2 regions of the Thermoleptolyngbya sp. PKUAC-SCTB121 genome follow, and region 2 is predicted to be linked to the other one. Evidence: riboswitches for the same ligand, from Rfam matches in the RefSeq annotation. Region 2 holds a riboswitch; the other holds the start of a gene.
The links. A riboswitch is a leader RNA that binds a small molecule or an ion and turns the genes downstream of it on or off. The one in region 2 is predicted to bind thiamine pyrophosphate.
Positions count from the first base shown of each region.

Region 1 (14,557 bases), 430 kb from region 2:
CGCTGCCGCTGGCAGTACAGACGCAACTGCCGGATGGCAAGCAGTTTATGGTGCTGGTGTCGCGCCCCTTTAGCGTGCTGCTGAGCGGCTGGCAGTCTGAGGGGACTAATGTGCCCGGACAGGCTGGTGATTTGGATGCTGCCGAGGAATCGCAGCGGGTGGATTTGACCTTTGATCCGGGGGCGATCGCCACCTTTTTGCAATCCCTGATGGAACTGTGTCAGACCGAGGCAGACCTAATGGCGGCGCTACAGGCGGCGGGCGATCGCCTCCAGCCCAACGATCCCCTCGCCCAGACGGAATTTACCCGGCGACTGGTAGCTCTGCTCACGAATCCTGAACTGTCGATAGAACCAGAGCGCTCGTCGCTAGAGCAGCAGGTCGTCGCCCGCACCCACGACTTGCAGGAGGCGGTGCTGGCAGCCCAGACCGCGAATCGCGCCAAGAGTGAGTTTCTGGCCGCAGTTAGCCATGAATTGCGAACCCCGCTAACCACCATTATTGGTATGTCTGCCACGCTGCTGCGCTGGTCTCTGGGGGAACTCAGTCCGCGTCAGCGCAGCTTTTTGCAGACGATTCATGACAGCGGGCAGCACTTGCTAGAACTCATCAACGACATCCTCGACCTGTCGCAGGTGGAGTCGGGGCGGGCCGTGCTAAAGCTGAGTCCATTTTCGCTGACGATGATGGCTCAGCAGAGCATGAAAACAGTCGAAGAAACTGCCCTGAAGCAGGGCGTAGAGCTGGCGCTGGATCTGCGAATTGACCCTAGCCGCGATCGCTTCGTCGCCGATCCGCATCGGGTCAAGCAGATTTTGCTGAATCTGCTCAGCAACGCCGTGAAGTTCACCGCAGCAGGCGGCAAGGTGACGCTGCGAGTGATGGCCGATCCTCAATACGCCATATTCCAGGTGATCGACACGGGCATCGGCATTCCCGAACAGCAGCGCCCCTTGCTCTTCCAGAAATTTCAGCAGCTTGATAGCTCCTACCAGCGGCTCTATCAGGGCACAGGCTTGGGGCTAGCGCTAACCAAGCAACTTGTGGATCTGCACGGTGGGCGGATTATGGTCGATTCTACGGTGGGCGTGGGGTCGGTGTTTACGGTTCAGCTTCCGGCCCGCTCAAAAGACGATGCAGCGGAGGCAACTGCGCCCATTCCGGCCTTGGATGGGCTGGGGCGCACCATTTTGGGACGGGTGGTGCTGGTGGAAAATGATGAGCTAACGGCCAACATCATCTGCGACATGCTGACGGCGGCAGGATATCAGGTGGTGTGGGTTCTAGAAGGCTCCACCGCCTTTAGCCAGATCGAGCTACTCCAGCCAGATGCGGTCATCGTTGATGTGCAGTCGCCCGAAAATGCGGGCGCGGAGCTAATTCACAACTTGCGCCATAGCCCAATTACCCAGCATTTGAAAGTGATTGCCCTGGCAAGTGATGAAGCTTCACCCTACGCAGCACCCGCGATCGCCGCTGCCGATTCTTGCATCACCAAACCGATTCAGCCGGAGGACGTGCTGCCGAGAGTGCTGTCTCTGGTGGCGATCGCCGAAACCTCTTGACCCGAACGTCCACCTTAACGTTCAAGGATCAGGGATAGGCAGGGTGATCCGGGCAATTCCCAATCCTTGACCCGAACGTCCACCTTAACGTTCAAGGATCAGCAGACCCAGTAGTAATCAAGAGAATCTGCAAAAATGAGCCAGACGGAAATGCCTCGTCTGGCCCACTTCAATTCATCTCTCAGTTCAAAGCAGTTGCCAACCAGAACCTTAGAGGTTTTGCAGGAGGCTGACCAATCCCTGGTGCGTGAGAGCTTCTAGCAGCAGCATCGATACAAAGCCAATCATCGCCAGCCGACCGTTGAGCTTTTCTGCATATTCCGTAAAGCCAGTCCGCGCTTCGCTATCTACATACATCTGCGGCTCAACAGCGTAAATATTTTGTCTGCCCTGCTCTTCGGTAACAACTCCTCTCATGTCAAACCTCCTTAAAACCTTATGTAAATAAATGTAACGCAAAAGTTAACAAATGTAAACTACTCTCAGGTTCGGTTTTCTTGAGTTCTGCAAGAAAGGCGATCGCTCCAGACTCTTGGCAGCCGCTGAGTTCCGCTAGCATAAAGGCGTTCAGGCTTGTGGGAGGGCGCTTTATGATTGATGTGGATTATTGCCAGATGATGGCGAAATACAACCAGTGGATGAACTTCAGGCTGTATGCCCTGTGCGCTGAGATGTCTGATGGCGATCGCCGTCAAGATCGGGGCGCATTTTTCAAGTCTATTCACGGCACGCTGAATCATTTGCTGTATGGCGATCGCGCTTGGCTAGGACGGTTTACCCATCAACCTCTGACGGGTTTGGCAATTGGGCAAGACCTTTATGAGAATTTTGACGAACTGCGACAGGCACGGGAACAGTGCGACAAGGAAATTCTGATCTGGGTTTAGAGGATTACAGCCGACTGGCTGGCACAACCCTTCACATTTCACAGCAAGGCTGATGGCAAAACGCATACGCTGCCGACTTGGACACTAGTGGTGCATCTGTTTAACCATCAAACGCACCACCGAGGACAGATCACTACGCTGCTATCACAGTTGGGCCTTGATCCGGGTGTCACGGATTTGCCCTGGCTGCCAGATCTGGCAACTGCCGTAGGTGCAGATATCGTAGGTGCAGATATCGGAGATCCGTCAGTAGACCCGTCCCTCTAGAACAGTCGCCAAAACAATCGCAAAAACAGTCGCAAAGGCAACGGCCTCAGTCGATATCATTGCCGACTATTGCAAGATAGATGCAGCATTTCATTTCTTGGGATATGGTGTAAGCAAGCCAAAATCCCGATACTGGCGGATTTCCCGACGATACTAAGCGTTATGACTCATCCAGCCCGCGACCCCGCCATTCTGGATGCCGTGGCACTGCTCAACGGCTACGGGTTTGACATGGACGGCTTCGCGGCGGACTATTTGGTGAGCTATTGGGCGGTCAACCACCCGGCACACTGGATTCGGGCAGCCATCGTCGAAGCGCTGTATCAAGGACGCTACCGAGCCGTATCAGTGGGGCAAATCTTGGCCGTGTGGCGGCGGCGGGGACAGCCCATTCCCCACTACACGCCAGATTTTGAACGAGTGGTGAGCGGTCGATTCGGCGGGTTTTCGGCGGCTCCCTCAGCCAGTGCTACTATTTCTCAATCATCGGTTTCTCAATCAACCGCTTCTCAAACGCCTGCTCGCCAAAACCAATCCACCTCCGTATTTTCTTCGGAGTCTGCACTGGATGAACCTGGTTCTGTGGATAGGGCGATCGCCCCACCCAGCGAATCTGAACTCGCAGACGCTGAACTGCCTGCGGATCAGTCTGATCCGAGCGCAGACTCCTCAGGTTCAGACTCTCAATTAGACTCTAGACTAGACCCTCAACCAAACCTCCAATCAGCCCCTCCGTTAGACCCTCAAGAGGCTTCGGAGCCGAGCAATATAGCTGCAACAAACGTAGCTGCGACAACCGAAGACCAGCCAGGCCCAACCGAGAACGAAGACGCTTTCGGCTGGTGGGGGCGGGGCAGCGTGGCCCAGAACCCAATCCATCAGTACGTGCCGATTATTCCCCGCATTGAAGCGTCGGCGTTTTATGCCAAACTGCGGGCCGTTGCCTGTGGCGGAGATGAGGCTGGCGAAGGCGCAGTCCTTGTGGCAGACGGTCAGCGGCTGGCGCAACCTTCCATTTTGCGGAATAGTCCGCTGCTGGACAGCATGGAGCAAGCCCAGTTGGGTGAACAGAACTAGGCGACCAGAACTAGGCGACCAGAACTAGACGCGACCAGGACTAGACGCGACCAGGACTGAACACCTGCGATCGAACGTTTTGCAAAGAATTCCTCTGTTTTGCAATCGGTTTCTTGGATTCTCCTGCCAGGAATGGTATAACAAACGCAGCTAGGGGTGCCTGAGCGATTCAGGCTGAGATTACACCCTGAGAACCTGAGACTGGTTAGCACCAGCGGAGGGAAGCTGTTTATCTGAGGAACTAAATATGAGAGCATCCTGGGTCGCCAAGCGACGCGGACAGAGCAACGTGTCTCAAATGCACTTTGCTCGACAAGGCGTTGTGACGGAAGAAATGCAGTTTGTGGCTGAGCGCGAGCAGTTGCCTGTGGAACTGATTCGCTCGGAAGTGGCGCGGGGACGGCTGATCATCCCTGCCAATGTGAATCATGTGAACCTGGAGCCGATGGGGATTGGCATAGCCACCCGCTGCAAGGTGAATGCAAACATCGGTGCGTCGCCCAATTCTTCGAGCCTACAAGAAGAAGTGGATAAGCTGAAACTGGCGGTGAAATATGGTGCAGATACGGTGATGGACTTGTCTACAGGCGGCGGCGATTTGGACGCGATTCGCTCGGCCATCATTGCTGCATCGCCTGTTCCCATCGGCACAGTGCCGATTTATCAAGCATTGGAAAGCGTCCACGGCAACATCGAAAAGCTGACCCCCGACGACTTTTTGCACGTCATTGAAAAGCACGCGCAGCAGGGTGTGGACTACATGACGATTCATGCGGGAATTTTGATTGAGCATTTGCCGCTGGTGCGCGATCGCCTCACGGGAATCGTCTCTCGCGGCGGCGGCATCATCGCCCGCTGGATGCTGGCCCACCACCAGCAAAACCCGCTTTACACGCACTTCCAAGACATTATCGAGATTTTCAAAAAGTACGATGTGTCATTTAGTCTGGGCGACTCGCTGCGGCCGGGCTGCCTGCACGATGCCTCCGATGCGGCCCAGCTTGCGGAACTGAAAACGCTTGGTCATCTCACGCGCAAAGCATGGGAATCGGACGTGCAGGTGATGGTTGAAGGCCCGGGCCATGTTCCGATGGATCAAATCGAATTTAACGTGAAAAAGCAGATGGAGGAATGCTCCGAAGCACCATTTTACGTATTGGGGCCGCTCGTGACGGATATTGCACCCGGATACGACCACATCACCTCTGCGATTGGGGCGGCGATCGCCGGATGGCACGGCACCGCGATGCTCTGCTACGTCACACCCAAGGAACACCTGGGGCTGCCCAATGCCGAAGACGTGCGAAACGGGCTGATTGCCTACAAAATTGCTGCTCATGCTGCCGATGTCGCCCGCCATCGCCCCCATGCCCGCGATCGCGACGATGAGCTATCTCGCGCCCGCTACCACTTCGACTGGAATCGCCAGTTTGACCTGTCGCTCGATCCAGAACGCGCCCGCGAGTATCACGACGAAACCCTGCCCGCCGATATCTATAAAACTGCTGAGTTTTGCTCGATGTGCGGGCCAAAGTTCTGCCCCATGCAGACCAAGGTGGATGCGGAAGCGCTGACGGAGTTGGAAAAGTTCCTGGCGAAGGAGCCTGCGGTAGGGCGATGAAGGAGACGGAGGGTTGGCGTTGTGTCTCTCCTGCGCCCACCCTCTAGGACTTTCCATCCCCAACCCCTGGGCTATACTAGGCTCAGTTTTTGCGTGGGGAGGCGGTGGTGCTGGTGCGTGGCGTTCGGCGGTTAGCAATACAGTTTGCGGCGGGGCTGGTTTCTCCGGCCATAGTAGGTCTGGTGGGGCTACGTCCGGCGATCGCCAATCCGGGAAGCTTGGTCGAGTGGGGGTCGCTGCGAACTGAACCCGTCGTAGCACCTGTCTCGCCGCCGCCCAGCGCCGTCCCCATCGCGCCCGCCGCCACCTGGCCTGATGTGCCTGCGCTGGGAGCCGCTGAGCCGTTTGTGCCAGAACCAGAAGGGCGATCGCCCGTGTCGCTGGTGGTCGATCTGAGCGATCGCCGCGTCTATGTCTACGAGCAAGAGCAGATTAAAGCTAGCTTTCGCATCGCGGTGGGTCGAGCGGGTTGGGAAACGCCGACCGGTCGCTACGAAGTCATCAGCATGGTGGAACACCCCACCTGGCAGCATCCGTTTACGGGCGAAATCGTGCCGCCAGGACACGGCAACCCGCTGGGAGTCCGCTGGATCGGTTTCTGGACAGACGGCAAAAACACCATCGGCTTTCACGGCACTCCCAACGAGGAAACTATCGGACGCGCTGCCTCCCACGGCTGCATCCGCATGTACAACGATGACGTGGTTGCCCTGTTTGAAATGGTGCAGGTTGGTACGCCAGTCCATGTGGTTCCCTAGTGGGGCTTCCTGGCGCAGCGTTTCCTAAAGCAGCGTTTCCTGAAGCAGTATTTCCTAAAAGTGCATTTCCTAAAAGTAGAGACTCCAGAGACTCCTCTCCTAAAACTGCCCGCTGCGCCGCGCCGCCAACTGCTGCACAAACTCGGCATGGGCGGAAGACTGGATGCCGGTCTGCAATCCCTGCATCACCTGCATCATGTCTCCCCCACAGAGCGCCACCACATCCAACCACAGCCCCGGAAAGATGCGGCTGCGAAGGAAGCCGTCGGCATCGGGCGGCAGCACAAGATATTCGCCTTCGTTCAAATAGAACCAGTCCAGCCCGTTTTCTAAGCTCCGCCACACAATATATTCTTGAACCCCGCTGCGGCGATAGACTTGCTTTTTGGTGTGGAGGTCGATGGAGGCGCTGCTGGCGGCAATCTCGACAATCAGTTCTGGTGCGCCCTCGATATAGTCATCTTCGCTAAGGCGGGACTGCCCACCAGCAGCCGGGTCAATCAGCAGCACAATATCTGGCTGGGGTTCATTGTCTAGGTCGAGCCGCACGGTTGGAGCATCTGCTACTTCTACGGCAGGTGTTGCAAGCCAATAGGTGGAAAGCCAAAGCATCATCTGAGCATGGGGTTTACCATGACTCCTAAAGCGGAGAGCAGCGGGCACGTAGACGACTCCTTCGATTAGTTCGGCTTTTTTGAGATGGGGCATCGCCTCGTAGCGCCGCTCAAACTCGGCCCGCGAGAGGTGGTCGCCGCTTTCCAGGGGCGGCAGTCTGCTGACGGGAGGAGAGGTGGGGCGATTCCCGTAGGGATCGCTTCGCGAATCGCGCTGGGTCTGCGTCATGATTGGGAGAGTTGACGTTTATAATCACTACGGATGAAGCGCATCCTGATAAAGCACGTTCTGAGACGTGGGGTCAGCCGCTTCACCAGAATTCTTCCTATTGTACGGTTGCTGCTCGGTTCCTCTGCCTGCCTAAAACGCCATGAATTCCACCCTTGCACTGTTGAGAAGCCGATTAGAAGCTGCACTGGTTGCGGCGTTTGGGCCGGACTTGGCTGATGCTGACCCGGTTCTGGTGCCTGCCAGCAATCCCAAATTTGGGGACTATCAGGCGAATGGCGCGATGGGACTGGCCAAGAGACTGGGCATGGCTCCGAAGGCGATCGCCTCTCAGCTTCTCGACCATCTGGACGTATCCGACCTATGCGACCCGCCAGAAGTAGCCGGGCCCGGCTTCATCAACCTGCGGCTCAAGCCAGAATACCTAGAAGCGCAACTCAAGGCCATTCAGGCAAACCCGCGCCTGGGCGTTGCGCCCGTGGCCAACCCGAAGCGGGTGATTGTCGATTACCCCAGTCCTAACATTGCCAAGGAGATGCATGTGGGCCACCTGCGTCCCTGCGTCATTGGCGATGCCCTGGCGCGAATTCTGGAGTTTCTCGGCCACGACGTGCTGCGGCTAAGTCACATCGGCGACTGGGGCACGCCCTTTGGAATGCTGATTGCCTATTTGCGCGAGGCCTATCCCGACGCGCTGGCGGGCGGCGAACTCGATCTGGGCGACCTGGCAACGTTTTACCGGGCCGCCAAAAAGCGGTTTGACGAAGACACGGACTTTCAGGAAGCCGCGCGGCTGGCGGTAGTGAAGCTTCAGGCGGGCGATCCAGAAACGATTCAGGCCTGGAAAGTCGTCTGCGATTTGTCGAATCGCACGAATCGCAAAATCTTTGACCTGATGGGTCTGTCGCCCAAGATTCAGGAGCGGGGCGAATCGTTCTACAACCCGCTCTTGCCCGATGTGATTGCAGAACTGGATCGGCTGGGGCTGCTGGTGGAAGACCAGGGCGCGAAGTGCGTGTTTTTAGACGGCTTTACCAACAAAGAGGGGAAGCCGCTGCCGCTGATTGTGCAAAAGTCGGACGGGGGCTATAACTACGCCACGACGGATCTAGCGGCGATTCGCTATCGCGTGACAGAAGACCGGGTGCAGCGGGTAATCTATCCCGTTGGCGCAGAACAAATCAATCACTTTGCCCAGATTTTTCAGGTGGGCAAGCGGGCGGGCTGGATTACCGATGAAACGGAGTTTGTGCATACACCGCTGGGCAATATTTTGGGCGAAGATGGCAAAAAGCTGAAGAGTCGCTCTGGCGAAGCGGCGCGGCTGGTGGACTTGCTGGAAGAGGCGATCGCCCGGGCCCGCGCCGACCTGGAAGCCCGCCTGACCGAAGAAAACCGCACCGAATCCGAGGACTTCATCGTCCATGTGGCCAACGTCGTCGGCATTGGCGCAATCAAATACGCCGACCTCAGCCAGAACCGCACCAGCAGCTACATCTTCAGCTACGACAAGATGCTGGCGCTGCAAGGCAACACCGCCCCCTACATGCTCTATGCCTACGTGCGGGTGCAGGGCATCAGCCGCAAGGGCGGAATCGACTTCGAGGCGCTGGGGGACAATAGCCGGGTCGTGCTGCAAGACGAGGCAGAGTTTGCCCTGGCCAAGTCGCTGCTGCAATTTGACGAAGTGCTGAGCGCAGTGGAGGCCGATCTGCTGCCCAACCGCCTGTGCGAATATCTCTTCGACCTCAGCAAGACCTTTAATCAGTTCTACGACCGCTGCCCCATTTTGCAGGCCGAAGACCCGCAGCGCACCTCGCGGCTGCTCCTGGCAGACCTGACCGCCCGCACGATCAAGCTGGGGCTATCGCTGTTGGGGATTCAAGTTTTGGAGCGGATGTAAAAAACGAAGAGGGAAGAACGAAGAACGGAAACCTGTTCTTCCCCAAGAAACAAGAAAAAAGAACGAAAACCGAAGAAAGATTCTTCCCTTTTCTCTCTTCTCTCTTTCCTCTTCGTTTCTAGCCCCCACAGCCCCCACAGCCCCCACAGCCCCCGCAACCCCCGCAACCCCCGCCGCCGCCGTCGCCGCCGCCCCCATCACCACTCCAGCCATCGCTCCCCCAGGAAGACAAATATCCACTGCCACTTCCGGTGCTGGAAACAGGAGAGAGTGCAGCCCGTAAGCTGGCAAACTCTTTGCCGCGTAGTGCGGTGGTTCCGGATAGGGCAATGAGGAACAGAAATTGAGTTTGCTGCACGGCGCTGAGGTCGCGGGTGCGGAGCGTCATGGCGGATTGATGAGTCGCTCGGATCTGTTGCAAAGCGCGATCGCCATACCGACTCGATAGAGGCGGCAGTTGGAATATTGCGATAACAACCAGCCACACCACAATCATCATCAGCAGAAACCCAACGGGCCGCCCCCGCGAAAGGCCGACCAGCACCTTGGCAATGCCCAGCAACAGCGGCAACAGCAGCAGCAGCACGGGATAGAGTCGCGCTTTGGCAGCCTGGGCGGGCGACAGAGCCAGTCCAAGCGCCTGTAGGCGCGATCGCAGGGTTTCGGTCGCCCGCGCATTATTCCGACGGAGGCTCTGTACCGTGGCTTTTGAGCCATTCATGCTTTCCAGAATCGCCCGCTCTAGCGGGTGCTGCGACGGCTCCGGCGCAACCAGCGGCACCAGGAATCCCTCCTGGGCATCGATAGCAGGGAGTTGCGATCGCGCCATGCTTACAATTGCCGTATCAATCGCCCGATCTGCCCCACCCACCAGATAGGCAACGTCGTAGGGATCGAGCGTCGGCAGCGACTGTCCCTCCACGTTGCCAGGTTGTCGGAGCCATCGACGCAGCGCCCATGCCACCAGCAGCGTGCTGCCCAGCACGAAGAGATAAAACTGCAAAAACTCTGGCCCTCGAAGATCTAGCGGGTTGGGAATCGGGGCGATCGCCGCGCAGCTTGTTAGACTCAATGCCAGCACCACCAGGCCACCCAGCACCACCGGAGACTGCTGCACAAACTGCCAACCAGACCGCCAGCCAGACTGCCAGATCGCCGCCCACCGGCCTGCCCAGTCTGGTCGAGGCAGCACCCAATGCTGCTGCACATTGACCCGGCGGAATTGCAAATCTCGCCCAAACCGCAGGCTCGGATCGGGCCAGATGTCTGGGGGCGGTGCTTCCCCAAACCAGGCTTCGTAGCTCTGCAAGGTTTTGCGATACCAGTCGTTAAATTTGTGGTGTTCGGTCTGGCCGCCCTGGGTTGGCTCGTGGTGCAGCGGCATTTGCAGCACCTGTGGACAAAACACCTCCCAGTAGGAGCGGCTGTAGGTGAGATGCTGATGCCATGCCTGGTCTACCTGATCCGACGGCGTGACGGGATGCCCTGCACAGACTGCCAAAAACGCAAACTTTTTGTATTCCTCAATCACTCGCTGGGTATAGTTCAGAGACCAACAATTGTCGCGAGCAAGGCGCTGGCTAAAGCTGAGCGCTGCGCCGGGCTGGTCGAGCGAAAAGGCTTGCAGTCGGTCGTAGAGGGCTTGCTGTTGGGGCGTTGTCGAGTGGAGGGCGATCGCCCCCCGACCAGACCGGAGGGCGGCGCTAGAGAGATTTGAGGCATGGGGAAGATCCGGAGTAGGACTCATAGGCACCTAATCTAGGGAGTGTAGAAGAGGAGTGCAGAAAGGGTTCCCGATTGCTTTCGCTCTATTAAATTTTTCAGACGCGATTTGCCCGAAGAGATTTAGAATCTCTATCACTCAAGACTTGATATAAATACAGGCTGCACTGCTAGGCTTACGAAAATCGACCTTAAAGAATAAAGAATCGGTCTATCACCAGCTATCAATTTCAGCTATCAATTTCAACTACCCATTTCAGCTACCCATTTCAAAAATGACAAACCAACAGACAAACCAACTGATACCAAACGATTTTCCCGCCGACCCCCAACTTTCCCACCAGCGTCCCCAATCCATCCTTACTCGCAACAATGTCACTGTTTCAGGACAGGGCACTCAGCCGATGCTGTTTGCCCACGGCTTTGGCTGCGACCAAAATATGTGGCGACTCGTTACGCCAGCCTTCGCTGCCGACTATCAAATTGTGTTGTTTGACTATGTGGGGTCGGGCAAGTCGGACTTGCGAGCCTACGACCCAGAGCGCTACAGCCGCTTGGAGGGCTATGCTCAGGATGTCTTAGAGATTTGTGAAGCGCTGGATCTACAGAATGTCATGTTTGTAGGGCATTCGGTGAGCAGCGTGATTGGAATGCTGGCGGCGATGCAAGCCCCCCAGCGGTTTGAGCGGCTCATCCTGGTGGGGCCGTCGCCCTGCTACCTCAACGATCCGCCGGACTACTGTGGCGGTTTTGAGCGAGAGGATATTCTGGGATTGATGGATCTGATGGATAAGAATTATCTCGGATGGGCCAGCTTTTTGGCTCCCGTTATCATGAAAAACGAACAGCGTCCCTCACTCTCAAAGGAACTGGAAGAGAGCTTTTGCTCAACAGACCCAGTGATTGCACGGCGCTTTGCCGAGGCAACGTTTTTATCAGATTATCGGGGGATTCTGGCTGACATGACCGTACCTTCGCTGATCTTGCAGTGTGCCGAAGATGCGATCGCCCCTACAGAAGTCGGCCACTATCTCCATCGCCATCTCCCCCACAGCACCCTCAAGCTCATGCAGGCAACGGGTCACTGTCCCCACATGAGCCATCCCGACGAAACCATCCAGCTAATCCAAGATTATCTTTCCGCCGCTCATGTCATCAGAGCCGCACAATAAACCGCAGAATGAACCGCAGACCGCATCACCTGTCGAACGGTGTGCCTGCCATCTAGATGAATTGCTGGACACCGCGCCATGCGGTTTCCTGGCATTCACCGACGACGGCACAATCACCCTGACGAATGCTACCCTGCTGGAACTGCTGCAATGCGGTCTGGACGAGGTGAAAGGGCAGCGCCTAGAAGCCTTGCTGCCAACCGCTAGCCGCATTTTCTACCAAACTCATTTTTTTCCGCTGCTCAAGCTGCAAGGCAAGGTTGAAGAAATCTATCTTCCAGTTCGCTCTAGAACGGGGGAAAGCCTGCCGATGCTGGTGAATGCGACCCGCCATCAGCGCCAGGGGGAAGTGCTAAATGAGTGCGTTCTGATTCCGATCCAGCAGCGGAGCGAATATGAGGAGGCACTGCTGCAAGCCCGCCGCGATGCCGAAGCTGCCATGCAAGCTCAAATCCAGGCCAACGCCGCGCTAGAGCAAACCCGGGCCGCCCTAGAGCAGAAGCAGACGGAGCTAGAAGCCCTGAATGCTCGGCTAGAAGATCTGGTGCAGCAGCGCACGGCCCAGCTAGAACAGGCGCTCGAGTTTGAGGCGCTGCTCAAGCGAATTACGGATCGGGTGCGTGATAGCCTGGATGAGGCGCAGATTTTGCAAACGGCAGTGCAGGAATTAGGGGCAGGGCTGGCGCTGGTGGGGTGCAATGCCGGGCTTTACAATGCGGCGCAAACGCAGGTAACGATTGACTATGAGTATCACCAGGATGGGGCTGTACAGTGTTGTAGGGTCGAGGATTTAACCATCGAATCGGCGACAATGTATGCGGCGATCGCGCAGGGGAACTCTGGCCCCTTTTGCTGTTATTTGCCTGAGTGCCCTCGATATGGAGCGGGCCATTGGGCGATTTTGGCGCGTCCGATTTATGACGATCAGGGCATTCTTGGCGATTTGTGGCTCTTTCGTCCGGCTGAGCAAACCTTCAGCGAGGCGGAGGATCGGCTGGTGCAGCAGGTGGCCAATCACTGTGCGATCGCCCTCCGCCAGTCTCACCTCTACCAAGCTGCTCAGCTTCAACTGCATGAACTGGAGGAGCTAAATCGGCTCAAGGACGATCTGCTGAACACCGTGTCTCATGAAATGCGATCGCCCATGTCCAATATCCTCATGGCAATCCAACTGCTGGAGGTGCATCTAGAACCCCTGGGTGTGTTCGCAGACGAAGCAGGAATCGTGAAGCGCTACTTTCGAGTGCTGCAAGACGAGAGCCAGCGCGAAATTCGGCTAATTAACAATTTGCTAGAGATGGCCCGCATAGAAGCAGGCACCGATCCGCTGAATATCAGCATGATTCCGCTCCAGTTTTTTATTCCCTACATTGCAGAACCCTATGTGGAGCGGGCTAGAAATCAGCAGCAGCAGCTAGAGATTCAGATTGAAGAGTCGCTTCCCTCTTTTTCCAGCGATTTATCGTATTTAGAGCGTATTCTCGGCGAATTGCTGAACAATGCCTGCAAGTACACCCCCGCTGGAGAGTACATTACTCTTTCTGTACAGTCTACGTCTGATGGGCTGCGGATTTGTGTTCGCAACACAGGAGTAGAAATTCCCGCGGCAGAGTGCGATCGCATTTTTGAAAAGTTTCACCGCATTCCTGATCACGACGTTTGGCATCAGGGCGGCACGGGGCTAGGGCTGGCACTGGTTAAGAAACTGGTGGAGCGGTTGGGGGCGACGATTCGCGTTGACAGTCGAGACGGTGCAACCAGTTTCATCGTGGAATTTAGTTACTAGGCGTTGGGCCCATCAGGATTAAGCCAGGGGTTCAGTCCAAATTTGCCAAACTGAGCCAAACTGAAGAAAAAAGCGGGCGATCGCTCGGCTCCATCTCCGCCGAAACTCGATGCAGCCAGCATTCGTTAATCCAAAACTTCTAGTCCCAAAGCCGCAGGCTCAACCCTCCAGCCAACCTCCATTTACCTTGCAGTAGCCCCCAACACTCCTTCCGCAGCGTTCTAGAACAAGCCCTATGATTGCTTCACCCCAGTTCATCAGCCCTGAGGAATATCTCCAACTCGAAGCCCAAAGCGCGATCAAGCACGAGTATCGAGATGGTGAAATCTATGCTATGGCGGGTGCGAACGATGCCCATGTGACGATTGCAGGAAATATTTTTGCGCTATTACGGGGGCACGTGCGCGGGACGGGTTGTCGGGTTTTCATTTCGGATATGAAGGCTCGCATCGAAGCGCGAAATTGTTATTACTATCCCGATGTAATGGTGACCTGCGATCCTCGCGATCAGCAAAATGAGACCTTTAAGCAGTTTCCCAGGCTGATTGTGGAGGTGTTATCAGACTCTACCGAAGCGTTTGATCGGGGCGATAAGTTTGCAGATTATCAACTGTTAGAAAGCCTGGAAGAATATGTTCTGATCAACACGCGCCACCAGCGGGTCGAGTGCTTTCGTCGCAATGAAGCTGGGCTATGGGTGCTGCAATACTACACGCTAGACACCGAGACGTTCCATTTAGAAAGTCTCAACTTTACCGATACGATTTCTGCACTCTATGAAGATGTTGTAATCAGCGCAGGAAAGATCGAGTAAAATTGCATTCAGATAGGCGTTCCAGCTTGATGCGCGATCGCATTCCAGGTCACATCCCAAAAGTGCTACATCCACACTGCGAAGATATATCCAAAATAGGCAAGATAAAGTAAGCCTGTGGTGGCGATCGCCCCTCTGCCCA
Region 1 is NZ_CP070366.1:4,747,106-4,761,662, reverse strand. It holds gene JTM80_RS19435 (ATP-binding protein) at 1-1,565, shown strand, start outside; gene JTM80_RS19430 (chlorophyll a/b-binding protein) at 1,776-1,982, opposite strand; partial or broken gene JTM80_RS19425 (DinB family protein) at 2,156-2,719, shown strand; gene JTM80_RS19420 (hypothetical protein) at 2,882-3,796, shown strand; TPP riboswitch at 3,939-4,036, shown strand; gene thiC (phosphomethylpyrimidine synthase) at 4,044-5,417, shown strand; gene JTM80_RS19410 (L,D-transpeptidase) at 5,522-6,175, shown strand; gene JTM80_RS19405 (Uma2 family endonuclease) at 6,275-7,018, opposite strand; gene argS (arginine--tRNA ligase) at 7,161-8,921, shown strand; gene JTM80_RS19395 (TIGR04222 domain-containing membrane protein) at 9,040-10,668, opposite strand; gene JTM80_RS19390 (alpha/beta fold hydrolase) at 11,048-11,815, shown strand; gene JTM80_RS19385 (ATP-binding protein) at 11,793-13,601, shown strand; gene JTM80_RS23230 (hypothetical protein) at 13,598-13,723, opposite strand; gene JTM80_RS19380 (Uma2 family endonuclease) at 13,837-14,415, shown strand.
Region 1: linked by a shared signal. The riboswitch ahead of thiC (phosphomethylpyrimidine synthase) and the one ahead of JTM80_RS17730 (sodium:solute symporter family transporter) in region 2 are both predicted to bind thiamine pyrophosphate.

Region 2 (14,557 bases):
GCACAGCCTCTCGATTGCCGACACCCTGGGATCTCTCAGCATCGTCTTCGGGCTACTGCTGAAAATTCCTCGCGAGTGGCCGCTGCTGCTGCTGGCTATCTTCTCATTGGCGCTGTGGAACACCATGCTAGGCTATGTGCTGGCCTATTGCGCCAGCGACCTGCCTGCCAAAGAACGCTGGGGAGAGGCTGTAGAGCCGTTTAGCAGCATCACCAGTGAACCGCAGACTGACCAGGGGGACGTATGATGCCACACAGCATATTCGGGCCACACGACGAATACGTGTACGCAATTACGGCGCTTCTGCCTCTGTCCGCTGCCATGCTGGTGTTTCAGGTGAATCCCTACCATGCGCTAGTGATTCGCGGCATCCTGGGCGCAGTGGCGGCGTTGGTATACACGCTGCTGGGCGCAGCAGACGTGGCACTGACGGAGGCAATGGTGGGCACGATGCTAGCGGTAACGCTTTACGCGGTAGCGGTGCGTTCCTCGATGGTGCTGCGGCTGGGCGTGCTAAAGGACGAAGCGATCGCCCTCAACCTGCTTTCCGAGGACGCTAGCCTGCCTTTGGGGCAATCCACGCCAGCAACCTCGGACTCTCCTCTCAAGTCGCTCATCAACGACCTCCGGCTAACGTTTGGTAAGTATCACCTGCGACTGGAGCTAATTCCCTATCTCAGCCCAGAAGATTTGCAGCAGGCGCTCCTCGAAAAGGAGGTGCATCTCACCTGCACTCAGCTTGAGGCAGACGACCCCTCTACCCCACACGATGTAGCCGTGAAGGCGACTTACCAGACTGCCACGCGCCTCCGCCGCATCTACGACATCTTGCAAGCCGAGTTGCCCTCTTCCCCGGCGATCGCCTACGTTGGCCCACCCACTCCCGGAGCAAAGCACCCATGATCTGGATTTATCTGCTGGCAGGCGTTGCCATTTTTTTGAAAATCCTGCTGATGCCCCAGCCTGCCCCTAGTGAACTGGATTTCTCCATTGTTGAAGCTATCGTGCAAGATAGCGGCGTGCCCAACGCCGTCACGGGCATCATTTTTCGCAATCGGCTCTACGACACCATTTTTGAAGTCGTGGTGTTCACTATTGCCATCATGGGAGCCTACTTCTTGCTGGCAAACGAAAAGCCTTCGGCCAAGTTTCGCCGCTTTACAGACGAACCCTCCATCGTGCTGGCACGGCTGGGCGCAACAATCGCGGCGCTGGTGGGCATTGAACTGGCGATTCGCGGACACCTTAGCCCTGGCGGTGGCTTTGCGGCTGGCGTGGCAGGCGGCACGGCTATTGGACTGGTGGCGATCACATCCTCTTCCGAACTGATGCAGGGCATCTATCAGCGCTGGCACACCGCCCGCTGGGAAAAAGTCTCGGTGATGATTTTTATCGTGCTAGCCGTGATGACGCTGGTGGGCCTCGAACTGCCGCACGGCGAACTGGGCAGCCTAGTCAGCGGCGGCGTGATTCCCATTCTGAATATTTTGGTGGCGCTAAAGGTGGCGCTGGGTTCCTGGGCGGTGATCCTCGTGTTTATCCGCTATCGAGGGTTGCTGTAGTCAAAGCGTAGGGCTGAACGCAGGGGATTCGCAGTCCAGCAAGATGAGCCTGACAACACACGCAGAGAGCCGATCCCAAGTTCAGAATCGACTCTCTGCCACAACTCTAGTCCGAATTTTTGGCTCAACCCCCACCCGTGACTCCTTCATTGCCGAAGCGCGGCTCGACACTGGCCACTTTGGGAAAGGGCGATCGCCCACTTTTGAGGAACACACTGGGTCAATGCAGACGATGCGGCTTCTGAGACCTTAGTCACCTGAAACCCCAGTCACCTGAAACCCCAGTCACCTGAAACCCCAGTCACCTGAAACCTTAATCGATGGAAACTGCTTGCACATCGACAGGCGTGTCCGCAGACGTAACCTGCTCAGAATCCACCACTTCTTTCTTGTTTTTCACGCGCTCGATTAGCAGTTGAGAAACTTCTGTGAACAGCAGCGTGATAATAATCGCATCATCAATTTGACCAATGACGGGAATGAAATCGGGCGCGATATCGAATGGCATAACGATATATGCAATCGTGCCTAAGATAATCCACCAGCGGTATTTGGGATTGCGAATGACATCGCGATACCAGTCGTAGAGGCTTTGCAGGGAGAACGCCATCGGGAATGTCCTTTACTCAACATCTTCATTCTGCGAGATTGTGCCTGCGCTGTAGAGTGGGAAAAACCGTCTGCGTTGGGATAGGAACCCCACCCACCCTTGGTCTAGCTCTCCAGGAGGATGCGCTCCAGATTTCAGTATCTTATGCTACAAAATGAAAGTTTGTTCGATATGATTAGAGAAGAGCCAATTTTTCAGCCTGTTTGAACGCTGAAACGGCTGCCCCCCAAGGCACAAAAAAAGATTCGCACATGCCCTTGCTGTCCAAGTTGCCTATAATTTGGCTGCATCAAGCATGGTGACAGGTTTGGATGTGCCTCCTGATCGTTGATTTACCAGGAGGTTCGCAATGCGAAATCTAAAATCTGACTGCTCCAGTTTGCTTGCTTCTGATCCTTCACTTCGAGATCGCCTGCCCCTGACCGTGGGCGATCGCCATGAGCTAGGCTCCATCCGCCATCCTGCCTTGCCGCGCCATTTGCATCCCAACTATCAGCACTGGCAGTGGCTCAGCCGCTGAGCCTGATTCGCAAATCAGGACCGTAAGCTGAACAATGCTAGCGGGCGATCGCTCCTATTCCAGTCCTTCCAGTAGCTCCGTCGGGTCGATGCCGCGCTGCCGCAGTTGCTCCAGGAGTCTCTGGGTACGCTGGCGCTCGGCAGCGAGTTCTGCGGCCGCGTCTTGGAGCCGCTGTTCTGCTTGGGCTGCGCGTTCTTCGGGCGTGGGGTAGCGATCGCCCGCTTCAGAATACCAGTACAGCCATTCCCGCGTGATGCCCAGGTATGTGCCGCGATCGCGCCCCAGCCCCAGCCCAATTTCCGGCATCCACAGTGGATTGTCGCGCTGGAGCGTGTACACACCGTCTTGCAGGCGGTAGATTTCTAGCGGCGGTTTGCGGCGGCGGCGCGTGGAATAAACGGCGTAGTATTTCACGCCCATCTCAGCATAGAAGGCTTTTTTGCTGCTGTACTCGCCCCGATACTTGCGCGAGACAACCTCCAGCACCAGCACTGGAACGATGTTCTGCTCCTCCCACAGCACATAGCTAAGGCGCAATTCTTCGTCTACAATCCGCTCTACGCCCAGGCTCAAAAAGCCGTCGGGGACGATGGCTGGCTCCTCTGGGTCGTAGTAGATGCCCATGTCTACGCCAAAAAACCAGTCCTGCCGATCGGCCCAGATCTGGGCCAGGATTGCTTTCAACAAACCGGGCATCAGATCCTGGAGTTCGTTATCCACGGGCGTTTCGTCGGAGTCGGGCAGTTCTTCGGACGAGGGCAGACAGAGGCGCGGGTCGTAGAACTTGAGCATGGCAGCCGGAGTGAGAGCAACAGCGCGAGGGGCTTGAGAGTCGGTGACTTGATTCTAGCGGCTGGGAAACAGTTGCTCAATGGTAGAATACTTCTCAAGCTAGGGGTGCTTGCCCTGTCTGAATCAAGACATGAATCAAGACAGAGCAGGCTGAGATTACACCCTTGGAACCTGAGACTGGGTTATGCCAGCGGAGGGAAGCGAGGCTTGCATCGACGACATCCGAAGGGTTGGCAGAACTAGCAGAATAGGGAAGTGAAATTACGGAAGTGAAATAGGTAGGGGCGATCGCCCTCTACCCTACCCTAAGCTGTCCTCCAATCTGTTCACGTCACCGTTCGCGATCGCGTCTTCAGCGTCAGTCCAGCCGATTCGCGCAAGCATCCGAGTTGCATTCACGAGGGCTTGCGTAAATCCTGGCAAAAACCTGTAAGGGCGGACTAGATTCAGCGACACTCGCTTGCGAACAAGCTGCGACAATCCCCAAGACCAAACCAGCCTCTAGCGACTTTACCGAACAATTCCCAGAGGAGGGTTTGAGCATGTCGGTTCAATCTGTGGCGCTGTTGGTGACGCTGGCAACGGCGGGCGGGTTTGCCCTGCTGGGGCTGGTGCGGGCCAGCCAGCAGACGATGAATTTGGAAGATTACATGGTCAGCCGAAATCGGTTTGGCCCGTGGATGTCCTTTGCCACCGTCGTTGCGTCGGCGCTGGGTGTGTGGATTTTGTTTAGCCCGCCCCAGGTGGGGGCCAGCAGCGGCATTGCGGGCATTGTGGGCTACTGTCTGGGGTCGGCGGCTCCCCTGGCGCTGTTCACCCAAATTGGCCCGCGCCTGCGCCGGATCTTGCCCCAGGGCCACTCCCTCAACGAGTTTGTGCTGTGTCGCTTCGGCAATGCGATGTATCTGCTGGCGCTGGGGGTGATTGTGTTTTATATGTTTATCTACCTGGCGGCGGAACTGACGGCGATCGCCAAAGCGGTGCAAATCCTGGCAGACGTGCCCCTCGGCTGGACGGCGCTGGTGGTTATTGCCGCAACGTTTCTCTACACCACCTACGGCGGCTTGGGCGCGACTATCTTCACCGACGCGATTCAGTTTGCGGTGATGGTGCCGCTGCTGCTGGTCAGCTTTCTCGTAGCGCTGGCGGCAATGGGCGGCTGGGAAGCGGCGCTGCAACCTGTGCGGCTGAATGCGCCCCAACTGCTCTCGCTGGGCAACGTGGACGGCATCAAGTTTGGCGCAACGCTGGTGCTGGCAATTGTTGCTGCTGAGGTGTTTAACCAGGCAAACTGGCAGCGGGTCTACGCCAGCCGCACCGACAAGACCGTACAGCAGGCGTTTCTGGGGTCCGCGGTGATTACGCTGCCGCTGTTGATGATAGCGGGGGCACTGGGGCTGCTGGCGGCCAGTTTGGGCTTCACGGACGATCGCGCTTTCTTTTCTCTGTTGCAGCAGCTTGCTTTGCCGCTGTGGTTCACGGTGCTGGTGCTGGTGCTGGCGCTGGCGCTGGTGATGAGTACGCTGTCGTCGCTGCTGAATGGCATTGCCAGCGTGTTTACCATTGACCTGATCCGCCTGTTTCCGCAAATGCAGACCAGCGGGCTGCTGCGGGCTTCGCGGCTGCTAACGGTGGCGGTGGGGCTGCCCGCGATCGCCATTGCGGCACGGGGCTTCGACGTGCTGTACCTATTTCTGCTGGCGGATCTGGTCTGCGCTGGGGCTGTGTTTCCGGTGATTTGGGGACTTTACTCCCGTCGTCTGACTGGGCAAACTGCCTTTTTCAGCGCTCTCGCGGGCATTGGCGCAGGGGCCCTGTTCTTCCCCAAGCCCGATTTTTCACCCTGGAACGGCCTACCCTTCGCGGGCGACCTGCTGGTGAGCTTTGCCGTGGCGATCGCCGTTTCTGCTGGAATTGCTCTCGTCGGAAGTGCGATCGCCAACCGCCGCCAGCAATTTGACTTTGCCACCCTGGGCGATCGTAGCCGCGCCTACGCCGTTCCTGCGCCCGATCAGATTAGCATCGGAAAGTAAGCAGCGGGGCGACGGAACGCCAACTCCAACCCTCGTCGCCGCCTCCCTCTCTCCCCTTGCCTAACATGGACTGGAACCTAATCATTGACCTCTGCATCGGCATCGGCCTCAGCGCGGCTGCTGGTTTTCGGCTGCTGGTTCCGTTTTTGGTGCTGAGCATGGCGGCGCTGTTTGGGCATTTCCCGGTTGCGCCCGATTTGCAGTGGGTAGACTCGTTCCCGGCGCTGCTCACGCTGGGCGTGGCGGTGCTGGTGGAGGTGATTGCCTACTTTGTGCCGTGGCTGGATACGCTGCTGGATTTGGTTGCGTTTCCCGCGTCGATTATTGCGGGGACGCTGCTGACGGCGGCGTTCTCCAGCGGGCTAGACCCGTTTTTGCGGTGGAGTTTGGCGATTTTGGCGGGGGGCGGCGCGGCGGGCGCAATGCGGGGGCTGTCGGGGTTTTCGCGGCAGTTGACCACAATCTTCACAGGCGGACTGGCGAATTTTTTGATTACGTCGCTGGAAATCCTGATTGCAGTAGTGCTGTCGGTGCTGGCGATCGCCCTTCCTGGCGCAGCGATTGGCTTCCTCCTGGGTCTGTTGGGGCTATTGGGGCGGCTGTGGTTGCGAGTCCGAACTGGACTGCTGGGACAGCCCGTAGCGGAATCACCCGCGCCCGCCGCCGCTGCGCCACCCCCGCCATCTCCCCCTGTCTGAACTTCTACTGAGCTTCTACTTGAACTTCTACCTGAGCGTCTGCCTCAGCGTCCGCAGTTGCGCCAGCCTAGAACACCAGAATATTTGCTGCGGCGATCGCCACGCCTGCGGGTAGCTGAGCAATTTGCACCTGGGGAGCGCTGCCGCTGCCGTCGGGGTCAAAGAACAGGTTGCCCGTGCTGCGGTCATAAATGAAGCGATCGCCCTCTCGCACTGCCCGCGTGCCCTGGCGCAGGAGTGTTGTAGGCAGTGTTGTAGGCAGTGTTGTAGGCAATGTCCCTGCCAAATCTGCCAGACCAAACTCCGCAGCGGGAACCAGCAGCACATCCTCACCGGGGCGAAAGTCGATCAGCGTGTCCAGTCCGCCGCTGCGCGTGGTCGAGAGGTCAAAGGAATCGCGCCCTGTGCCGCCAGTCAGCGTGTCACGGCCCACGCCACCCACCAGCAGGTCGTTCCCCCCATCGCCGACTAGCACGTCATTTCCGGCTTCGCCTTTGAGCGTGTCATTACCACCCTCGCCGCGTAGGGTGTCGCCGCCGCCGCCGCCCCAGAGCAGATTATCGGCTCCATTGCCAATGATCAGATTGCTCAGCCCATTGCCGCGCCCCGTGAGGGCATCGCCGCGGAGGGTGAGGTTTTCTAAAGAATCGCCCAGCACCCAGCTGATCAAGGCAATCACCGTATCAGCTCCCGCCCTGAGCAGTTCAATGACCCCATCGCCGAGGCTGGCTACGACATAGGTATCGTTGCCGCGACCGCCCTCCAGCGTGTCGTTGCCGCTGCCCCCATCCAGCCAGTCATGCCCGTCGAAGCCGCGTATCCGGTCGTGGCCGCCCATGCCCGCCAGCGTGTTGCTGCGGAAATTGCCCAATATCCCGTTACGGAGCAAATTGCCAATGCCCTCTGGCGCTGTGCCCTTCAGCGTCAGGTTTTCTATATGGTCGGGTAGAGTGTAGCTGATGCTGGCCTCTACCGTGTCGATGCCGCCGTCGGCTCGCTCAATCACGCGATCGCCCACATGGTCTATCACGTAAGTATCGTTGCCCCTGCCGCCGACTAGCTCATCGGCCCCAGGGCCCCCGTCGAGGCGATCGCCCCCGTCGTGCCCCATCAGCGTGTCATTGCCGGCGCCGCCCATCAGGGTGTCGCTGCCCGCGCCACCGATTAACCGATCGTTGCCATCGGTTCCCGCTAGGTTCAGCGGGTCAGACGGGCGGGGGGGATCTGGCGGCACAGCGCCCAAGTCTGGTTCTGCCCACCAGCGAGGATTGGCGCTCATGAAGGCTTGCAGGGCGGTGTACTTGGGCGCATCGGTCTGGTCGAGGCTTTCCATCATGCCCCAACTGCCCCATTTGCTGGGCCGGGCAATATCCACAAAATGGTTGAACAGCGTGCCGCCTGCCTCTTTCCAGCCGTCGAGCAGTTGTTGATAGAGTTCCGCCATTTCGGGGCGACGGTTGAGCGCGATGAAAAACTCGGTCAACTGCGCGTCGTTTTCGATGCCCGACGTGCCGACGATGTGCTGCCCGCCCTCGTAGGCGACGAGCTGCAAGTTGTGGCGCTGGGCGATGTCGGCGTGGTACTTGAATAGGGCGATCGTGTCTTTGACGGAATCTTTGCTGTCGCCCAGCAGACCGCCCTCGCGGAGGTGCTGAAAGGCTTTGGCAAAGCCGCCGTCGGGTTCCGAGAGCCAGGCGCGCACCGTGTCGGCGTGGGTGGGGCTGCCCAGGTTGTTGCCAAAGTAGCCTGTAACGGCGTAGGCATCGACGGCTTTCCAGGCGGGTTCGTTGCCCTCGGCAACCCAGGCGGGCGTGTTTAGCGCATAGGTTTCTAGCCCCTTCCAGCCCGTTTGCGTAGCCAGCACAGCGATGACGCGATCTTGCGCTGCAAGGCGATTGCCACCGCTCTTTTCTGCAAAGGTTTCCTTCCAGATTTTGGCGGTCTGCGCCGCCCTCATGCCATACCACTGCATCCAGCCGCCCTGCACGTCTTTGCCCCAGCGGGCCTCGGCCTGCGCCTGGGCATAGTGCGCCTGGTCAAACTGCCAATTCCACACCTCGTTGGAAAATTCCACATACACCCGCAGGTTGGGGTCGAGGTGGTCGCGAACGTAGGCGGCAAAGTTGGCAATGTATTCATCCGTTGCCTGGTGCGGCATGTTGAACCAGGGCGATACCTGCATCTCATTTGCCAGGGCCACCATTGTTTCTACCGACGCGCCTTTCCAGGCCCAGCTTGCGTCGGTCGGTTTGGGGCGATCGCGCCATTCGCGCTGGGTGGAATCATTGGTCTCCATCCAGTCCATGAACCGCAGTGTGCCAAAGTTGCGAATCCGCTCCTGAAACGTGGGATTGAAGACTGAGCCTTGCGCCACCAGCGGCAGGTCGTCTTCGTGATAGACGCGGATGTTTCGCAGATAGTCGCCCGTTTTCTGCGGGTCGGTCGCGGTGATCGAGAGCAGAATGCCCGCGTCTTTGGCGGGATCAACCTGGATCACGTCGCGGCCGGGCCGGGACAGGTTCTCCAGTTTTGCGGCGTTAAAACCGTATTCCAGCGTGCCCTGCCCGTCATACATCACCACATAGCGGCCGGGGCGATAGGCTCCGGGGATGTCGCGCAGCAGCAGCGTGCTGAGCTTGGTGTACGTCGTGCCTTTGGCGGCAGTGGGCAGACGGGTGGGCCAGCCGTGGGCATCCAGATTTTGCACCGCCTCGCCGGTATTCCAGACCTGGCTGGTTTGCGGAATCCAGGCGCGGGCTGTTTTGAACAGGTCAAGAAACGGAAGCTGGGGCGAAAAGTCGTTGATGCTCGTCAGACCGATGCCGAGCGATCGCCCTGTGGGTTGCCCTATGGATCGCCCTGTGGTTAACCGCTGCTCATTCAAACGTGCCGTTGGCATGAATGCAATCCTCCCAGACTGTCGTAAAGCTGGCTGCAAGCGGATGCGACAGGAGGCGGGTCTTGACCCATCACCCCTCCCACCCCGCTGACCCCTGAGAGCCAATCTCTAGTACTATCCCCCCTGCCGAAATCCGGGCAGACGACCGGAGAACTGCATAAATTCGGCAAAATACCGGAGATGAGAACCCCTGACAATACAAAGTGTGCAGTGATGCTTTAGACAAAGACCTCCGAAAACTTTGGGAACTGGATTTTTCACCCAAAATGCTGGGGGCGATCGCCCAACCCCCTTCCAGGAAATGGTTTCAACACGCTGCGCGACACTTCAAGTAGGCTTTATACCTGCTAATCTCCGTGTCTGTAGGTTGCTAACCTCATCCGTGCTTTACCTTTTGAACCCGGTGAGCCTACAGAACCGCATTACTCTTTGGCGAAGGCATCCCATTTTCTGCGTCAAACCACGCAGACGAGGGCGATCGCCCAAATGCGGATTCGCCCGATTTCTCGAAAATTTCCTGGATGATTCGCAAAATCATCCCAGCTTGATGAAGCCAAGCCTACGAATTGCGCTCAGTCATAAAGATTACGGAGAGATGACGGAGGAGCCTGATGGGGGAAATGCGATCCCAAAATGCGACTTACAAACTCCGAATCAGGGCGCGGGCGTAGGCAAGGGAGTTTCAGCGGGCGCGGCTCCTGTTGGCGAAGCGCTGGCGGCAGGCGCTTCGGGAGTGGCTGGTGAATTGGGAGCAAACGGATCGAGGGGAACGGGGCAATCATCGTGGGCGATCGCCCCATCGGGCATCGTTGTGCGGCAGAGCGTCGCGCCGTCTAGCTTTGCCCCGTTCAGGCTAGCTCCGGACAGGTTCGCATCGGTCAGGTTTGCGCCTGTCAGGTTCGATCGTCGCAGGTTCACCGATTGCAGGTTGGCGCGTTGCAGGTTTGCCCCTGGCAGTTGGGCCCGCCCCAGGTTGGCCCGCAGCAGACTGGCTCCCGCTAGGTTTGCCTCACTCAAGTTGGCAGCCGTTAGGTCGGTATCGTTGAGCGTAGTCTGTTGCAGCTTGGCGCGGCGCATGTCGGTGCGGGTCAGGTTTGCCCGCGACAAGTTGGCGTTGCGAAGCCTCGCATCCTTGAGCCGCGCATTGCCCAGATAAACTCGCCGCAGATCGGCATTTCGCGCATCCACGCCCGTCAGGTTCGCTTCGCCCAGGTTTGCACCCACCAAGTAGGCTCGATTGAGCGTGGCTGCCTGCAGATTTGCCCGACTAAAAATTGTTTCCCCCAGATAGGCCGCATTAAGCTGGGCCCGCTCTAGGTCTGCATCCCCTAGATAGGCCCGCCGCAGATCGGCTTCCTCCAGCCGCGCCTCTGCCAAAACTGCCCCACCTAACGTTGCATCGGTCAGGAGTGTCTTCCGCAGGTCGGCTCTGTCTAGGGCGGCTCCGGTCAGGTTGGCACTGCTCAAGTTTGCCCGCTTCAGGTCTGCTCCGCGCATCAGTACGTTTTGGAGGTTGGCATATTGCAGGTCTACTTCATCGAGTTCTGCATTATTCAGCCTGACGCGCTCCAAGTCGCAACTGACGCAGGCTTTCGTCCGCAAGAGCTGATTGACTCGCCCAGCTTTTGCGGCATTGCCCATACGAACCAATCCTACGGCGGTGGCCAGCGATCCCAAAAAGACGGCGATCGTGAGCAGCGCCATGACATCTTTTCGATCCATAGCAGGAAAAAGAAGAGAAATCGGCTTTAGCACGGAACTCTAGAACCCTAGGCATTGTTTTAAAACTTTCTAGGTCGGTGATTGCCCTGAGTTGATCCCCCTAAATCCCCCTTGAAAAGGGGGATCTCCGGAGCGGTTTGGCCCAGTTCCCCCCTTGTTAAGGGAGGCTAAGGGGGGATCAAATTGATCCAGTTCCCCCCTTGTTAAGGGGGGCTAAGGGGGGATCGTTAAGGGGGGCTAAGGGGGGATCAAAGGGTTTTAAAACACGCTCTAGCAAGTTGGCCAAACACCTCTAGCCTAACCGATGAGGAATCGCCCGCTTGCACCTATGGCGCGAATCATTCACGCTAGAACACGAACGGGGCAACTCATCCTATCCCCCCATCACCTCCCCTTATCACATCCTCCATCACACCACCCATTACAACACTATGGCCGACTATCACGAGCGTCGCAGGCTGATTCGCGAAAGCTTGAAAATTCAGCCCCTCAGCCACGGACAGGTCTATACCTACACCGTGGGCGTGCGATCGCAGCCGGAGATTTCTCCCGAACGCTATGCGGAGTTGCGCTGGAGCCTGGAGAATCACAAGAGCAACCTGATCCCCATTGTGGTGCGCCGCACCGATAGCCTCGGCGATGAAAAGGAATACGAAGCGATTTACGGAGCCGATTGGGTTAAGGTCGCGGAGGAGATAGGCATTGAAATGCTGTGGGCGTGGGTGTTTGACCTGAGCGATGAAGAGGTGAAGACGACGCAAGCTGAATTCGCTATGTTGCTAGATGCTTCTCTGAACACTTCTCTAGAAACTTCTCTAGACACCTCCGCCGATAACCCTGCCTCGCCCCTCCAGGCAGCGACCGCACCCGAAGAATCTGCCCCCATGCAGCCCAGTTCTGCGCCCCAGCCAATCGGCTCTGCGTCTGAAGGATCGGTGTCTGAAGGATTAGTGTCCGAGCTGATGTTGGAAACGTTGACGCGATCGCTCAGTTCTATGCTCGATCAAAAGCTGAATCAAACGCTGGATCGAAAGCTGGATCAAACGCTGTCTCGGCTGTCGAGTTTGGCGGGTGCAGGGAATGGGGGTGGAGGGGCGATCGCCCTCCTGGAAAATAAGCTAGATCTCTTGGAAAGACGGCTCAACCATCTTACTGATGAAATTTCCAACCTTGCCCGGAGCGTAGAAAGCCTCAAGCACCGTCCTGCCACTTCGCGTTCTACTGCTAGTTCTACTAATAAAGTCGATTTCAGCGAACTTGCAGCTAGGCTCAAACAATTCCGCCAAGACCCCAGTTCTGTGCCCGCTGCCCAGCTAAAAGCCGACCTAGAGCAGGCGACAAAAGACCTTCTTCGCGCTTGGGCAAACGAATTGGGAATAAGAGCCCCTAAAAGAGAGAACAAAGCTCCCCTAATTGATCGCCTTTTGACTTTCTAAGGTTAGGTGTAGGTTCGATATTTCGATGCTTTCCTGTCGTTTTTGTTGGCAGCATTGGATTTTCTTGTGCGATCGCCGATCTTTACGAAAATATCAGTCAGTTGTTCTGATGAATATTCTGACGAAGGTTCTGACGAAGGATGGCGGTGCTGCTGAACAATTCATGGCCTGTTGCTGCGTAGAACTGCTGCATAGAACTGCTGCACAGGACATCGATGACCCAGAGTACCAGGCGTGATTGGGCGTGATTGGGCGTGATTGGGCGATCGCGCAGTCACCCTTTAAACTGGAAATTGAACTGGAGATAAATCAGCAGCAGCGTGATTAGCAGCAGCAGGGTCGCCGCCGCCGCCGCATAGCCAAAATCAAACTGGGCGAAGGCTTCGGTATAGACGTAATAGACCAGCAGGTTCGTGGTATTCAGCGGGCCGCCGCCTGTGATCACGTAGGGCTGCTCGAAGCTGCGGAGCGTGAAGAGGGTCGTTGTGACGATTGCAAAAACCAGGGTGGGCCGCAGTCCCGGAAGTGTAATGTGCCAAAACTGCTGCCAGTCATTGGCTCCGTCTAGCTCGGCGGCTTCGTAGCGGCTTTGGGGAATGGTTTGCAGCCCCGCTAAAAAAACGACGAGGTTAAATCCAAGCTGCTTCCAAATGCTGAACAAAATTAGCACGGGCATGGCCCAAGTGGTGCTGCCTAGCCACGGAATTGGGGTAATCCCCAGCCAGCCCAGCGCCGCATTGACGGGGCCATCGGTTTGGAATAGCCAGCGCCAGCCCAGACCCACGGCCACCAGAGACGTAATCGAAGGGATGAAATATGCCGCTCGCAGCCAGTCCCGAAACTTCACGGCTCGATTCAGCAACACAGCCAATCCAAGCGGCAAGACTAGGCTGGGCAGCACTGTGGCCGCGGTGAAGTAGAGCGTATTTCCCAGCACTTGCCAAAAATCGGGCGTAGCCAGCAACCGTGTATAGTTTTGTAGCCCTACCCAGTGGATGCCGCTGCGGGTGAAGCTGCCCTGGGTCAGGCTGAGATAGGCGAGATAGGCAATCGGGAAAAATACAAAAACGCCCAAAAACGCCAGGGCTGGGGCGAGAAACAGCCAGGCGGTGAGGGTATCCTGCGAAGGGCGATCGCCCCCACCGGGTCTTTGAAACCTTGGGGACATCAGAAGCCGTTGTGGTCTATTAAATGCTTCACAATGCCAGAGATCACCTGCTTCACGGCGGGTTCGCTGGCGGTGTAGTTAATGGCGACCGAAATCACGTAGCGTTTGCCCTTGATGTTCACGCCGACGGTCGTGCCCAGCACGCTGGAGTTTTGCCCCGTTTTTTCGCCAATCCACACGGCGGGTCGCCGAATGGCCTCATAGCCCAATTCCCAATCGTACTGGTTTACCAGTCCTTCCAAAATCAGGTCTGCACCGGGAACTTCATTGTTATAGATGCTCACCATCATGTCAGTGAGTTCGTCCATGTTGATTTCGTTGGGCACGCCGCCGACATTATCCGTAGGACTGATGGAGTTTCCTGTGAGCTTGGTGCTGATGCGAGTGTACTGATAGCCGCGATCGCGCAGGGTTTGGTTAATTGCGTCCCAGCCCACGTAGTCGATCAGTTGATTCGTGGCGATGTTGCTGCTGTGGGTGATCGTTTGCAGCAGCACTTTGCGGATGGGATATTCAGTGCCGACCCAAATCTTGGCTGCGTCTTCGGTGTAGTTGCTAGGGTCGATGAAAATCGGCGTGTCGGGGTCGATCTTTTCGCGGGTCAGCTTGTCCATTGTGGCGATCGCCAGCGGCACTTTGATCAGGCTGGCGGGGCTGGCGGGTGGCTCTTTGCCCTGATAGCGGCGACATTCGCGCTCTAGCGAGCAGACCGTGACGTGAACCTGACTGCCCATGCCCGTACTGTCGGCGATCGCCTTCAGGAATCCAGAGCGGGCAGTATCGTATTCATAGGCGACCACGCTCAAGATGCCCTCATATTCCTTCAGCTTCTTGGCAGCCTGTTCCCCCACAAACGAATCGGCGGACACTTCCCGCAGCGAATCGGTTGCGGATTTCCAGAGCTGATAGCGCTTGGCAATGGTTTCCTCGGTTTGGTCAGGCTGCTGCTTCAGTTCAACTGCCTGGTTTGCCGTGCGGATGGCTTGCTCCCAGCTTACTTTGGCAGATTCTTCGACCCCAATACGAATTTCGACCGCTTGCAGCTTTTCTAGCAAGGCAGTTGGGACAGAATTTGCTCTAGTGGCCACGGAGACCAGGGTCGGCGGCTGGTTTTCGA
Region 2 is NZ_CP070366.1:4,315,713-4,330,269, forward strand. It holds partial or broken gene JTM80_RS17700 (monovalent cation/H(+) antiporter subunit G) at 1-157, shown strand, start outside; gene JTM80_RS17705 (DUF4040 domain-containing protein) at 247-903, shown strand; gene JTM80_RS17710 (Na(+)/H(+) antiporter subunit B) at 900-1,562, shown strand; gene JTM80_RS17715 (YkvA family protein) at 1,876-2,172, opposite strand; gene JTM80_RS17720 (hypothetical protein) at 2,552-2,692, shown strand; gene JTM80_RS17725 (Uma2 family endonuclease) at 2,747-3,484, opposite strand; TPP riboswitch at 3,576-3,700, shown strand; gene JTM80_RS17730 (sodium:solute symporter family transporter) at 4,027-5,517, shown strand; gene JTM80_RS17735 (DUF4126 domain-containing protein) at 5,583-6,215, shown strand; gene JTM80_RS17740 (calcium-binding protein) at 6,283-9,114, opposite strand; gene JTM80_RS17745 (pentapeptide repeat-containing protein) at 9,769-10,836, opposite strand; gene JTM80_RS17750 (hypothetical protein) at 11,157-12,272, shown strand; gene JTM80_RS17755 (carbohydrate ABC transporter permease) at 12,547-13,440, opposite strand; gene JTM80_RS17760 (serine hydrolase) at 13,440-14,557, opposite strand, start outside.